4 regions of the Tardiphaga sp. 285_C5_N1_2 genome follow, and region 3 is predicted to be linked to each of the others. Evidence: predicted binding sites of a transcription regulator. Region 3 holds the regulator's gene; each other region holds the start of a gene.
What was found. The regulator PhoB, encoded in region 3, activates phosphate uptake and scavenging genes when phosphate is short. The targets are predictions, from matches to a motif close to TGTCATNNANCTGTCAT.
Positions count from the first base shown of each region.

Region 1: the regulator PhoB is predicted to act here: its motif matches at 1,810-1,826, upstream of AB7951_RS21650 (esterase-like activity of phytase family protein).
Region 2: the regulator PhoB is predicted to act here: its motif matches at 1,427-1,443, upstream of AB7951_RS28550 (DUF2794 domain-containing protein).
Region 4: the regulator PhoB is predicted to act here: its motif matches at 1,515-1,531, upstream of AB7951_RS02675 (YdcH family protein).

Region 1 is NZ_CP197241.1:4,586,469-4,589,558, reverse strand. It holds gene AB7951_RS21655 (methyl-accepting chemotaxis protein) at 1-279, shown strand, start outside; gene AB7951_RS21650 (esterase-like activity of phytase family protein) at 396-1,751, opposite strand; gene AB7951_RS21645 (Bug family tripartite tricarboxylate transporter substrate binding protein) at 2,061-3,047, opposite strand.
Region 2 is NZ_CP197241.1:6,022,995-6,026,084, forward strand. It holds gene AB7951_RS28540 (Bax inhibitor-1/YccA family protein) at 1-430, shown strand, start outside; gene AB7951_RS28545 (GNAT family N-acetyltransferase) at 513-1,037, shown strand; gene AB7951_RS28550 (DUF2794 domain-containing protein) at 1,053-1,415, opposite strand; gene AB7951_RS28555 (DUF1223 domain-containing protein) at 1,852-2,604, opposite strand; gene acnA (aconitate hydratase AcnA) at 2,772-3,090, opposite strand, start outside.
Region 3 is NZ_CP197241.1:5,477,154-5,480,243, reverse strand. It holds gene pstB (phosphate ABC transporter ATP-binding protein PstB) at 1-310, shown strand, start outside; gene phoU (phosphate signaling complex protein PhoU) at 339-1,052, shown strand; gene phoB (phosphate regulon transcriptional regulator PhoB) at 1,145-1,849, shown strand; gene AB7951_RS25945 (GcrA family cell cycle regulator) at 1,952-2,461, opposite strand; gene AB7951_RS25940 (aspartate aminotransferase family protein) at 2,908-3,090, shown strand, end outside.
Region 4 is NZ_CP197241.1:565,174-568,263, forward strand. It holds partial or broken gene AB7951_RS02660 (GGDEF domain-containing protein) at 1-423, shown strand, start outside; gene AB7951_RS02665 (hypothetical protein) at 448-699, opposite strand; gene AB7951_RS02670 (YdcH family protein) at 1,125-1,331, opposite strand; gene AB7951_RS02675 (YdcH family protein) at 1,581-1,766, shown strand; gene AB7951_RS02680 (NAD(P)/FAD-dependent oxidoreductase) at 1,935-3,038, opposite strand.

The DNA of each region.
Region 1 (3,090 bases), 890 kb from region 3:
ATTACAGGCACCATTGCGCAGATGAGCGAGATCACCACCAGCATCTCCACGGCCGTCCAGGAGCAGGGCGAGGCCACGCGGGAAATCGCGCGCAACATTCAGTCGGTCGCGGCGGGCTCCAGTGAAATCAGCGAACATATCGGCGGCGTCAGCAGCGCAGCAGAAGCGACCGGGACGGCGGCCTCGCAGGTGTTGTCGAATGCCAGGGAGCTCGACACCCAGTCCGGCATGTTACGAACGGCTGTGGACGAGTTCCTGACCAAGGTGCGTGCTGCGTAGAGGCTCTACTTTCCCTCTCCCACAAGGGGGGAGGGAAAGTAGATCAAGCCCGGATGCAAAAAGCCCTCCCTTGCGGGAGGGCTTTCGTCGTTCAGGCTGATGCCTGCTCGCGTTGCTTACTTCGCCTTCAGGAAGTCGGCGACTTCGAGCAGCACGAACTCGTTGTCGTCGGCCTTGTTCGGCTCACGGCTCGACGAGAACGGCAGGTTGTTGTCGTTGCCGACGATGATGTGGGTGGCATCAACCTGGTCGACGTTCTCGATGGTGAAGAACGGGAAGGTCAGCACGCCGTCGTTCAGCGGCTTGCGGGCCAGCTTGTTCGGGTCCTGGATCTTCATCAGGTCGATGAAACCAATCTTGCGAACGGGCTTGCCGACATTGGCGTCGTTCAGTTCGATCTTGTAGACCTTCTTGAACTTGGCGAGATCCGGGAAGCAGTCTTCACCGCGCTTGCCGTCGGCGCAGGCCTTGTCCTTGGTGCCTTCGCCGTTGTCACGCTCGATGATCAGGCCGTTGTCGGCGGTGATCATGTTGAAATCGCCGATGGCATTGCCGTTCTGTTCGAACACATACTGCCAGTAGCGACCGGTGAACTTCTCGTTGGCGACGTCGAATTCCAGGATGCGCGAAGCTTCCTTGCCGTCGACCTTCTCCCAATCCTTCTTCTCGGCATCCCAGATCGGGCCTTCGAGCAGGCCGTAGAGGAACTTGCCATCCTTGGAGGAGGCGAAGCCTTCATAGCCCTTGGAGCGGCGCAGGTTGACCGTGGTGTAGGTGGCGCCCGGCGCACCCGGCGACTGCACCGACCAATGGTCCGGTGAACGCACCGGCTTGCCGTCGGCGACGGTGTCAAACACAGCCAGCACCTTGCCGGTCTTGTCGGCCTTGATGATGTAGGGGCCGAATTCCTCGCCGATCCAGAAATTGTCGCCGACGATCTGGAAACCCTCGGTGTCGACATCGGCGCCGGTCAGGTAGCGCTTGGCGGTGTCTTCATGGACGATGCGGAACGGCACCTTCTTGTCGGGATCGTGCAGGAACACGGTGGCCTGACGCTCGACCTTGCCGTTCTTCCAGTCGATCTTGTGGTGATTGAGATAGATCATGTAGTCGGCCGAATTGTAGCGCGAGCCGGCGCCGTTGTCGGTCAGCACCCAGAACGAACCGTCGGGCATCACCTTGATGCCGGAATGGCCCTGCAGCGGCTGGCCCTTCATCGGCAGCGAGATGCCGGTGGCGCGCTCATAGGACTTGCCCATCACGGTGCCGAGCGCGTCGACGCGCTTGCCGGTGGTGTATTTGCCCGAGGTCTTCAGGTCGTTCGGCGCATCCGCAGGCGCATCGATGGTCGACGTCGCCGGCAGCACGGCATGGCCGGCGAGCTTGGCGGGGAATTCACCTTCGGTCTGGGCGAAAGCGGCGGATGTGAGCATGACGAGGGAAGCGACGGAGCAGAGGAATGTGCTGCGCATGGTGTGTCTCCTTGTGGTGACCATGCGGCGTGTTCTGAGGCGCGGGCGTTACGCTGCGCTGACAGTTCCGTGACAAGAAAATGACGAGAGGGGAAAACCCTGCGACATGCAGTCGCCGAGTCTGCGGGTTAGGCGCGGTTCCTCTTCGTTCAACCCACGCAAAACCATCGTCATGGCCGGGCAAAGCGCGAAGCGCGGCTTCGCTGGATGTCCCGGCCATCCACGTCTTCTTTGTGGCCGAGACGTAGATACCCGGCATTCGCCGGGCATGACGAACATACCTGCCGTGCGGTTCTATCTGAAATGCGCCTACTGCTTCTCGATCCCCGCATCCGTGATCAGCTTCTCCCACACCTTGAGCTGATCCTTCAGGAAGGCGTCGAACTCTTCCGGCGTACCGGAGAAGGCTTCCATGCCGCGGTTGGCGAGGTCTTTCTGGATCTCGGGGCGTTCGACGATCTTGCGGATTTCGGCGTTGAGCTTGACGACGATGTCCTTCGGCATGTTGGCCGGCCCGAGATAGCCCTGCCACGAGGTGATGTCGAAGCCCTTCACGCCGGCCTCGTCCATGGTCGGCAGATCCGGCAGAAGCTTGGAGCGATATTTCGTGGTCACCGCGAGCGACTTCAACGCCTTGGCGTTGACATGCGGCAGGCCGGTCGGGACATCCACGAACATCATGCTGACACGGCCGGCGATGACATCGGTGAGCGCCGGTGGTGAGCTCTTGTAAGGCACGTGCAGGAGATCGAGCTTGGCGAGGCGGGCAAAGGTCGCGCCCGAGACGATCGCCGACGAACTGCCCGATGCGTAGGAGTACTTGCCCGGCTCTTTCTTGGCGAGCGCGATCAGCTCTTCCACGGAGTTGGCGGGAATCTCGGGATTGATCACGAGCATGAAGGGCAGGTCGCCGGTGCGCGCGATCGGCGTGAAATCCTTGATCGGATCATAGCTCATGGTCTTGAGCAGAAAAGGATTGGCCGAATGCGTCGTGTTGGTCGTGACGAACAGCGTGTAACCGTCGGCGGGGGCGCGGGCGACGAAACTGGCGGCGATCGAGCCATTGGCGCCGGCCTTGTTGTCGATCACGGTGTTGGCGTTCAGTGCGGTGCCGAGTTCCTTGGCGATCAGGCGCGTCGTGGTGTCGGTGCCGCTGCCTGCGGCGAAAGGGAGCACCAGCGTGATCGCCCGGTTTGGATAATTCGCGGTTTGTGCGATGGCATCTGGGGTCGCCAACAGCAGCGCTCCGATAAACGATGCGCTCGCCACACCGCGAAGAACTGAAAGTCCGTGCATTCCGCTTTTCTCCCTGAATCGGCTTTGGTAGCCCATATTTGTT
Region 2 (3,090 bases), 550 kb from region 3:
GGCTCTGATGGGCATCTCGCTGTCGTCGATCTTCCTCGTGTACACGCACACATCGATCGTGCGGGTGTTCTTCATTACCGCTGCCTCGTTCGGTGCGCTGAGCCTTTACGGCTACACTACCAAGCGTGACATGACGGGCATGGGCTCGTTCCTGCTGATGGGCCTGTTCGGCATCATTATCGCGAGCGTCGTGAACATCTTCGTGGCGTCGTCGATGCTGCAGTTCATCGTGTCGGTTGTCGGCGTGCTGATCTTCGCAGGCCTCACTGCCTACGATACCCAGCGGTTGAAGAACGACTACATCTACGGTTACGCCTCGCAGGGCGGCGATATCGCCGAGCGCGCGGCGATCACCGGTGCCCTGTCGCTCTACTTGAACTTCATCAACCTGTTCACGCTGCTGCTGCAGCTGCTCGGACAGCGCGAATAAGCTCAGAGCATAGAGAAGATCTTAGCCCCGGCCGAAAGGCCGGGGCTTTTCTTTTGGGTGGAGCAAAAATAGTCTCAGCGCCATGTCCGATATTGAAATCAGGCCCGCCACGGCGGCAGATCTGCCCGCGATCACCGCGATCTATGCCGAGGCGGTGCAGTTCGGCACGGCCACGTTCGAACTGATCTCGCCAGATTTGGCCGAGATGACGCGGCGTTTCGAGGGGATGGTGAGCGGGGGCTATCCGTATCTCGCGGCTGTGCTGGAAGGCCGGGTTGTCGGCTATGCCTATGCCAGCGCGCATCGCCCGCGACCGGCCTATCGCTTTACCGTCGAGAATTCGATTTATCTCGATCCGAAAGCCCAACGGCGAGGCGTTGGCGGCAAACTTCTCGCGCGGCTGATCGCCGAATGCGAGAGCCGCGGCTACCGCCAGATGGTCGCCGTGATCGGTGACAGCGCGAATGCCGGCTCCATCGCGGTTCATCGCAATGCCGGATTTCAGATGGTTGGGGTGCATACCGATGTCGGGTTCAAGTTCGATCGCTGGCTTGATACCGTTTCGATGCAGCTCGCACTTGGCGACGGCGCCCGCACGCTTCCCTGACGCTCAGCGAATCGATTACACCACCGCCAGCTTGCGATCGATCACCAGGAGCACGCGGTCGAGTTCCTGGCCGCGGCGCAGAATCATGCCGCTGGCCGAAATCACGCTATACATGCCCTGCTTGCGCGCCAGTCGCGGATCTTTCTCGATGCGATAGAGCGGCACTTCCGACGAGCGGCGGAACACCGAGAACACCGCGCGGTCGCGCAGAAAGTCGATGGCGTAATCGCGCCACTCACCGTCGGAGACCATACGGCCGTACAGGTTGAGGATGCGGCTGAGCTCAAGGCGATTGAAGCTGACGACGGGCGCGGCGGCGGCAGAGCCCGTCGCCGCGCGATTCTCGGTGGGCTCAGTATCTCCCGGAATCACATTCATGCAGCGCCTCCTGTCATATCGTCGACATGATCGCGCCGACCGCGGTCCTCTGCAAGGGCCGATCCGCAGGGCTGATGGTAGAAATTTCCCGTCACGGGAACGTCAGGTGAATCTTATTGCCGCCAAATTTTGGCCCATCGGGCGCCCTTCTGGATTGCGACAAGAAGATACTGCGTCGGGTCCGGTTCTTCCGGTCTCGGATTCCTCAGCCCCCAGCCCCCCGCGGTCGTTGGGATCGGACCCTGCGCAGGAAGTTAATCCCCACTGGGCCAACGCAAGTTGGTCCTTTTCTTTTTGGTGGATGCTTTTGCGAGACCATCAAACGTCATTGCGATAGGCGAAGCGACGAAGCAATCCAGTCTTCGCCGAGGGCTCACAATGGTGCGGGCATGCCACGCGTAAGTGCAGCAGCAGCCGAAGTTATCAATCTGAAGACTTACTGCAGCGACGTATAGGCCGCGCCGCGCATCGCGCCGGGCTTGTCGCGTGTGCCGTCTTGCACATAAACGACGGCGGCATCGACACCATCCCTGGAGATGTTCTCCAGCGGCAGCGTCCAGTTGGCGGCGTTGCCGGTCCAGTCACCGACCTTCAGCCAGTTCCGGACGACATTGTAGTAGGTCAGTTGCTTGCCGCGATTCTCGCCGCGCCCGACCGTGATCGGCACTGCCTTCGACACGGAACAGATCCAGACTTCGCCATGCGCCGTATCCGGCGCATTGCTCGATGCGGCAACGGACACGTTGACGTGTTTGCCGGAAACCGACATCGACACCGGCACCGTCATCACGGTGCCTTTCTTGGTTTCGCTGATCGCGCCCTGGATACGATCGGCATCGCTGCCGATCACCTGAGTGGCGCCGTTGACGACGACTTGCGGCGTGTAGACGTCGCGATCGCCGCGCATCTGTGAATAGGCCTTCTGCCGCGCGCTGAAACGCGAGTCGGCCAGCGTGTCCTTCCAGCCCAGGTAGTCCCAGTAGTCGATCGGCATGCTCAATGCGATCACCGACGGGTCTTTGGCGAGGTCGCCGATGATCTTGTCTGCAGGCGGGCAGGACGAGCAACCTTGCGAGGTAAACAGCTCCACCACGGCCCTAGGCTGGGCCAGCGCGCTACCGCTTGCTGCAATGGCGGCGCACACGCTGAGCGCGCCGGTCCACTGCGATATGCCGCCAAAGGATTTCATGAGGTTTTGCCACGCTCGAGGTGAGACACATAACAGACGGTGTCGCACATTGGTGTCGCTAACACGTTCATGCCCTCAAACGCCAGAAGGCGGCCCTTCATAGGCCGCCTTCTGTTCACTAGCCACTCACTTCGCGGTGAGGCACTACGTCACACCACGTATGGGCGTCAGGCTGCAAGCTGACGCAGCACGTAATGCAGGATGCCGCCATTGCGGTAATATTCGAGCTCGTCCAGCGTATCGATGCGGCAGAGCAGCGTCTCCTTGTGGAGTGAGCCATCGGCCGACACGATTTCCGCCACCATCTGCTGGCGCGGCTTGATGTCGCCGGTCAGGCCGCGGATCGTGACCTTCTCGTCGCCCTTGAGGCCGAGTTTCTTCCACGATGAGCCGTTCTCGAAGGTTAGCGGCAGAATGCCCATGCCGACCAGATTGGATCGATGAATACGTTCGAAGCTTTCGGTAATCACGGCGCGAACGCCGAGC
Region 3 (3,090 bases):
GGGCGGTCAGCAGCAGCGCCTGTGCATCGCGCGCACCATCGCGGTGCGGCCGGAAGTGATCCTGTTCGACGAGCCGTGCTCGGCGCTGGATCCGATCTCGACCGCGAAGATCGAGGAGCTGATCGACGAGTTGAAGGATCAATATACGATCGCGATCGTGACCCATAACATGCAGCAGGCTGCCCGCGTCTCCGACAGCACAGCCTTCATGTATCTCGGCGAGTTGATCGAGTTCGATCAGACCAACAAGATCTTCACGTCGCCGACCGATCGCCGCACCCAGGATTACATCACCGGCCGCTTCGGCTGACGCGACATATTCGCGGGAGGAATTTGAGATGGCTTTTGAACACACCACCAAGGCTTTCGACGACGATCTGCAGGAGCTGACCCGTCTCGTCGCCGAGATGGGTGGCCTCGCGGAACGGCAGATCGTCGAATCCGTCGATGCGCTGATCCGCCGGGACGTCGCGCTCGGTGCGCGCGTTGTCGCCACCGACTCCGAGATCGACCAGTTGCAGCGCACGATCGAGGAGCGCGCCGTGCTGACCATCGCCAAGCGCCAGCCGATGGCTGTCGATTTGCGCGAGATCGTCGGCGCGCTGCGCGTCGCCACCGATCTGGAACGCATCGGCGATCTCTCCAAGAATATCGGCAAGCGCGTCAATGCACTCGACAGCGACTTCCATCCGCTGAAGCTGATCCGCGGCCTCGAACACATGACCGACCTCGTGACCACCCAGGTCAAGGCCGTGCTCGACGCCTATGCCGCACATGATCTGCCCGCCGCGATGACGGTGTGGAAGGGCGACGAGGAAATCGACGCGATCTGCACCTCGCTATTCCGCGAACTCCTGACCTATATGATGGAAGACCCGCGTAACATTTCGTTCTGTATCCACCTGATGTTCTGCGCCAAGAACATCGAGCGGATCGGTGACCATGCCACCAATATTGCGGAAACCGTGTTCTACATGATCGAGGGCCAGCAGATCCTCGACAAGCGCCCGAAGGGCGACATGACCACATTCGCGAATACGCCGACGGTCTGAAGCATGATCCGGAAAAGTGGAAGCCAGTCTTCCGCAAGGATCATGATTTAAAGACTTGTCGGACGTCACTGAGGGTATTGATCAAGATGGCTGTGAATGCACGCATTCTGGTTGTGGAAGATGAAGAGGCACTAACGACGCTGCTTCGCTACAACCTCGACGCCGAAGGCTATGATGTTGAAACCGTCGCTCGCGGCGACGATGCCGATACCCGCTTGAAGGAGCGGGTGCCGGATCTCGTGGTGCTCGACTGGATGCTGCCGGGCCTGTCCGGCATCGAACTGTGCCGCCGCCTGCGCGCACGGCCCGAAACCAAGGCATTGCCGATCATCATGCTGACGGCGCGCGGCGAAGAGAGCGAGCGCGTTCGCGGTCTCGCCACCGGTGCCGACGATTACATCGTCAAGCCGTTCTCCGTGCCGGAGCTCCTGGCCCGCGTGAAGGGCCTGCTCCGTCGTGCAGCTCCCGAGCGTCTCGCCACCGTCCTGGCGTTTGGCGACATCGAACTCGACCGCGACAAGCGCCGCGTCGTGCGCTCAAGCCGTCCGATCGATCTCGGTCCGACCGAATATCGCCTGCTGGAGTTCTTCCTGGAACATCCGGGCCGCGTGTTCAGCCGCGAACAGTTGCTCGACAGCGTCTGGGGCCGCGACATCTATATCGACGAGCGCACCGTCGACGTGCATATCGGCCGCCTGCGCAAGCTGCTCAACCCCGCCGGTGAGCCCGATCCGATCCGCACCGTGCGCGGCGCCGGCTACGCGCTGGATGACCGCTTCGACAAGGCGGCGGAGTAGGTATCTTCCTTCTCCCCGCAAGCGGGGCGAGGTTAGAAGCCCCAAACAAAAAATGCCCGGCTCATCACCGGGCATTTTCATTTGGTTTAGATATCTTCCAGCTCAGCGCGTCGGCTTCGGCACCGCGCGGCGGCGGTCACTGGCCGGCTGATAGGCGATGCGCGAGTGATGCGCGCAATAGGGGGCACCGGCCAGGGCCTTGCCGCCGCAGAAGTAGAAGTCTGCGCTCGACGGATCGCCGATCGGCCAATGGCAGGTGGCTTCGTTGAGTTCGACCAGCGACAGGCGCTGGCTGATCGGCACGATGTTGTCATAGGCGATCGGGTCGGGCTCGGCCTCGATCTCGTAATTATGGGCCAGCGCGGTATTGCCGCGTGCCATCGGGCGGGCGACGCGTACCATCTGCTGCGCCGGGCGCGCCTTGCGCTGCCGCGGAGCTGCCGAGGAGGGGCTCTTGGCACGGCCGGACAGGCCAAGGCGGTGAACCTTGCCGATCACGGCGTTGCGGGTCACGTTACCGAGTTCCGCAGCGATCTGGCTGGCGGAAAGGCCGCCTTCCCAGAGTTTCTTCAACTGTTCGACGCGATCGTCGGTCCATGTCATTACCGTCATCGCCGTTTTCCCTTCGTGAGCGCCGGCCTGACCGGGCAGCGCTGCGAGTTGAGACTTCAAAAATCCCTGCGGTCAGAATCCTTTAGCGCTCACCGGGCGCGAATTTCGCGTCCGGCTGTTACGCCGCACTGGATGTGTCAAAAGGATCTACCGCCGCACGAGATGTCGTATCCGACGAGGCAAAAGCTACAATATGCCGTGACTCGCGCGCAAGAGTCGGGCATGCCGCGTCCACATGCTTCTGCAAATAAAGCTGCAAAATCGGCTTTTTCTGCGACTCCGTGTGACTCGAAAGCCGCAGTGCGCGGTTGACAGTCTTCACAGCACACATAGAATAATGCCCACGTGCCGCCCGAGAAGGGCGGCACGTTTCGTTTCTAGGGTCCGTTGTTCGATTTCGCACAGTTGTCATCGACGCGGCCGCAGTCTTTTCGATCGGATCGGTTATGACCAGCAACGCAACGTCTTCGCCCCTCTCTCAGGCTCACTTGCTGCCTGTTTTCGCGCGTGCGGATGTCGCTTTCGAGCGCGGTGAAGGCGCGTGGCTGATTGGAACCGATGGCGAGCGCTATCTCGATTTCACCAGCGGCGTTGCCGTGAACGCACTTGGCCATGCGCACCCACATATG
Region 4 (3,090 bases), 4.9 Mb from region 3:
CTGCCCCGCGCCGTGGCCTTCATCGCCCGCTATAGCGCGACGGGTGCACTGATTGTGCTCGATGTCGACCGCCTCAAGCCAATCAACGACGCCTTCGGTCACGCGGCCGGCGACATCGTGCTCAAGGCAGTGGTTGGCGTGCTCCGGCGGCATGTCCGCGCATCCGACGTGATCGGGCGGCTGGGTGGTGATGAGTTCGTGCTGTTGCTGTGGAATGTCAGCGAAGTCGACGCGCGCGCCAAGGCGCAGGTTTTGGAAGCCGCAATCGACCAGCTCACTTTCGTCTTCCGCGACATCAACGTGTCGGCTGGCGCCTCTGCAGGCGTCGCACTGCTGGGTCCCGATGTCGATGGCGAAGCCGCGTTGGTTCAGGCCGACAGGGCGATGTACGTGCGCAAGACCGCGCGACGCGCGAAAGTGTAGTTAGCCATCGCCGGCGTTGGCGCCTTACAACGCGCTGAGGTCGCTTGGCACTTCGCCAAAGGCGCGGATCACCTGGGCGTCGCCGAACTCGCCGATCATCGGATCGCCGGTACGGCTGAAGGCCAATGCGCCGATTGAACCTGGCGCACGGGACAATAGTTCGGCGCGGCGGATGGCGCCGGATGCGCTCTGACATTCCTCGGCGGCACCGGCGGCCGGCGAACCAGAGTCGTCTTGCAGGAAGGGCAGCGCGACATAATAGGTGATATCGGCCATGGTGCCCTCACGAGTCGATTGATCTCGGCGCAAGAATGTTCTTATTTTGTTCTTGTTGTCAAGTTTCGACAGCGCCTCGTTTGCAGTCGCCCCATTCCGCTCCTGTTAGGCCGCAATGGCTCGCTTGCGCAGTGCGAGCGTCACGTCGGGCAGCGCGAGCGCCATGGCGATCAATTCGCGGCGCCCAGCAGTTTTCACCGCGCCACAATGCGATGCTGGCCAGAATTAAGTCTGGCTGTCATGCCTACGATGCCGCGCGAAAAGAGCGGCGGCCGTCGCGAAGCAAGGTTTTGACGACGGGCGAGTTCAACGCCCAGCCTGCAGCATTCGCCGCGAGTTAAAGAAAGCCGATCCATCGATCATCGCGCGTTGAGTTCGCAGCCTTGGCCGTTCTTTAACCCACAGCCACAGCGCGACGCGTTGTCTCAGGCAATAATATCCGGGGTGATCTGGTCTTCGATAAAGGAGATCCGGTCTTTCAGTTGAAGCTTCCTCTTCTTCAACCGTTGCAGTCGCAAAAGATCGGGTGCCGGCGAATGCTGCAAGGCATCGATAGCGGCGTCGAGGTCGCGATGTTCCTGCTGCAATCGGGCGAGTTCTAACGGGAGTTCGCGATCTTCGTCGTCGTTCATGTTTCTAGCTGACTGGATTCGCAAGTCATTTGCGAGAGATTTCTAGAGTGACTATCGCTGGTGCAGGCGCACCACGCAAGCCGTCCGGTTCCAGGTTTTTGCGGCGCAATTAGGTCACGATTCGTTTCAGACGATACCCGAAACTCAAAATACACTTTTCAATACCCATCGACAGATGTCCACTGTCATGTAGAATTCATCGTCCAACCGAACGTATCCTGAGGTTCAATCCTACCGAGGAGTTTTCGAATGGCACTACAGGCGCATCTCGTCGAACTGGAACGCAAGCACAAAGTTCTCGAAAGCGAATTGCACGAAGCGCTCGTGCACCTGTCTACCGACGATCTCCGCATCGTCGAACTCAAGCGTCGAAAACTGATGGTCAGGGACGAAATCCAGCGTCTCAAAAACGGGGCCAGCGAAACGGTGCACTGATCAACGGCTGCGCTGATCAGCGAACGATAAATCACAGCATCGACATCGCCGTCTACGTCACTGCTTTCGCGTAGGTGCGATGACGTCTTCCCCTCATCCCGCGATAGGTTTGCGACGAAGCTCCAGTATTCGGTTGGCCTGGATCGCTTCGCCTGCAACCTTTCGCGTTCAATGTCCCGCCATCTCAGCCACGTAGTCCGCGATGGCCAGCGATGATGTCAGCCCCGGTGACTCGATGCCGAACAGGTTGATAAGGCCCGGCACGCCATGGGTCTGGGCACCCTGGATCATGAAATCCTGCACCGCGACTGCGGGCGGCACGATCTTCGGCCGCATTCCGGAGTAGCTTGGCATCAATGCGCCGTCCGGCAGACTTGGCCAGTAGCGCCTGATAGCCGGATAGAACCTCTCTCCGCGTGCCGGATCGACCGTGTAGTCGATGTGATCCACCCACTCAACGTCAGGGCCGAAACGCGCCTGGCCGGCCAGATCGAGCGTGAGATGCACGCCGAGGCCGCCCGGTTCCGGCACGGGATAGATCAGCCGCGAGAACGGTGCTTTCGCATTGCAGCTGAAGTAGCAGCCCTTTGCCAGATAAGCGGGCGGTATGAGGTCGAGCGGCATGCCGTCGAGCAAGCGGGCGATCGCGGTTGCGGACAGGCCTGCGGAATTGATCAGCATGTCGCAGGCTAGTGTCATCGGAGCTTCGCCGCCGACATCCAGTTCGAAACCGTCGGCGGTGACCCGGCCACGTTCCAGGGGAGCGAGGAATGCGAAGGCCGCGCCCGCGGCTTCCGCTTCACCGCGCAGCGACAACATGTAGCTGTGGCTGTCGACGATTCCGGTGGAGGGCGACAACAGCGCGGCTTCGCAAGCCAGTGCCGGCTCCAGCGCCCGTGCATCTGTCCCGGATAATTGCTCGAGATCAGCAACGCCATTGGCTTCGGCATGCGCTTTGATCGACGCCAGTTTGGAGATCTCCTCCGGCCGTGTGGCGACGATCAGTTTCCCGGAGTTGCGATGTGGGATGCCGCGATCCCGGCAATAATCATAGAGCGCCTGTTTTCCAGCGACGCAGAGCCGTGCCATCAGGCTTCCGGCCGGATAATAGATGCCGGCATGGATGACCTCGCTGTTGCGCGACGAGGTCACAGTACCGATCGCGTCCGCAGCCTCCAGCACGATGACCTCGCGTCCCGCTTCCGCCAGTCGCCGGGCGATCGCAAGACCCACGACGCCGGCGCCCACTACCACGCATTCAACCTTGTCCATGTCGCGTCCGATAGTTTGCTACGCCGGTCAGCTGCGGTTCGACCTTGCGCAT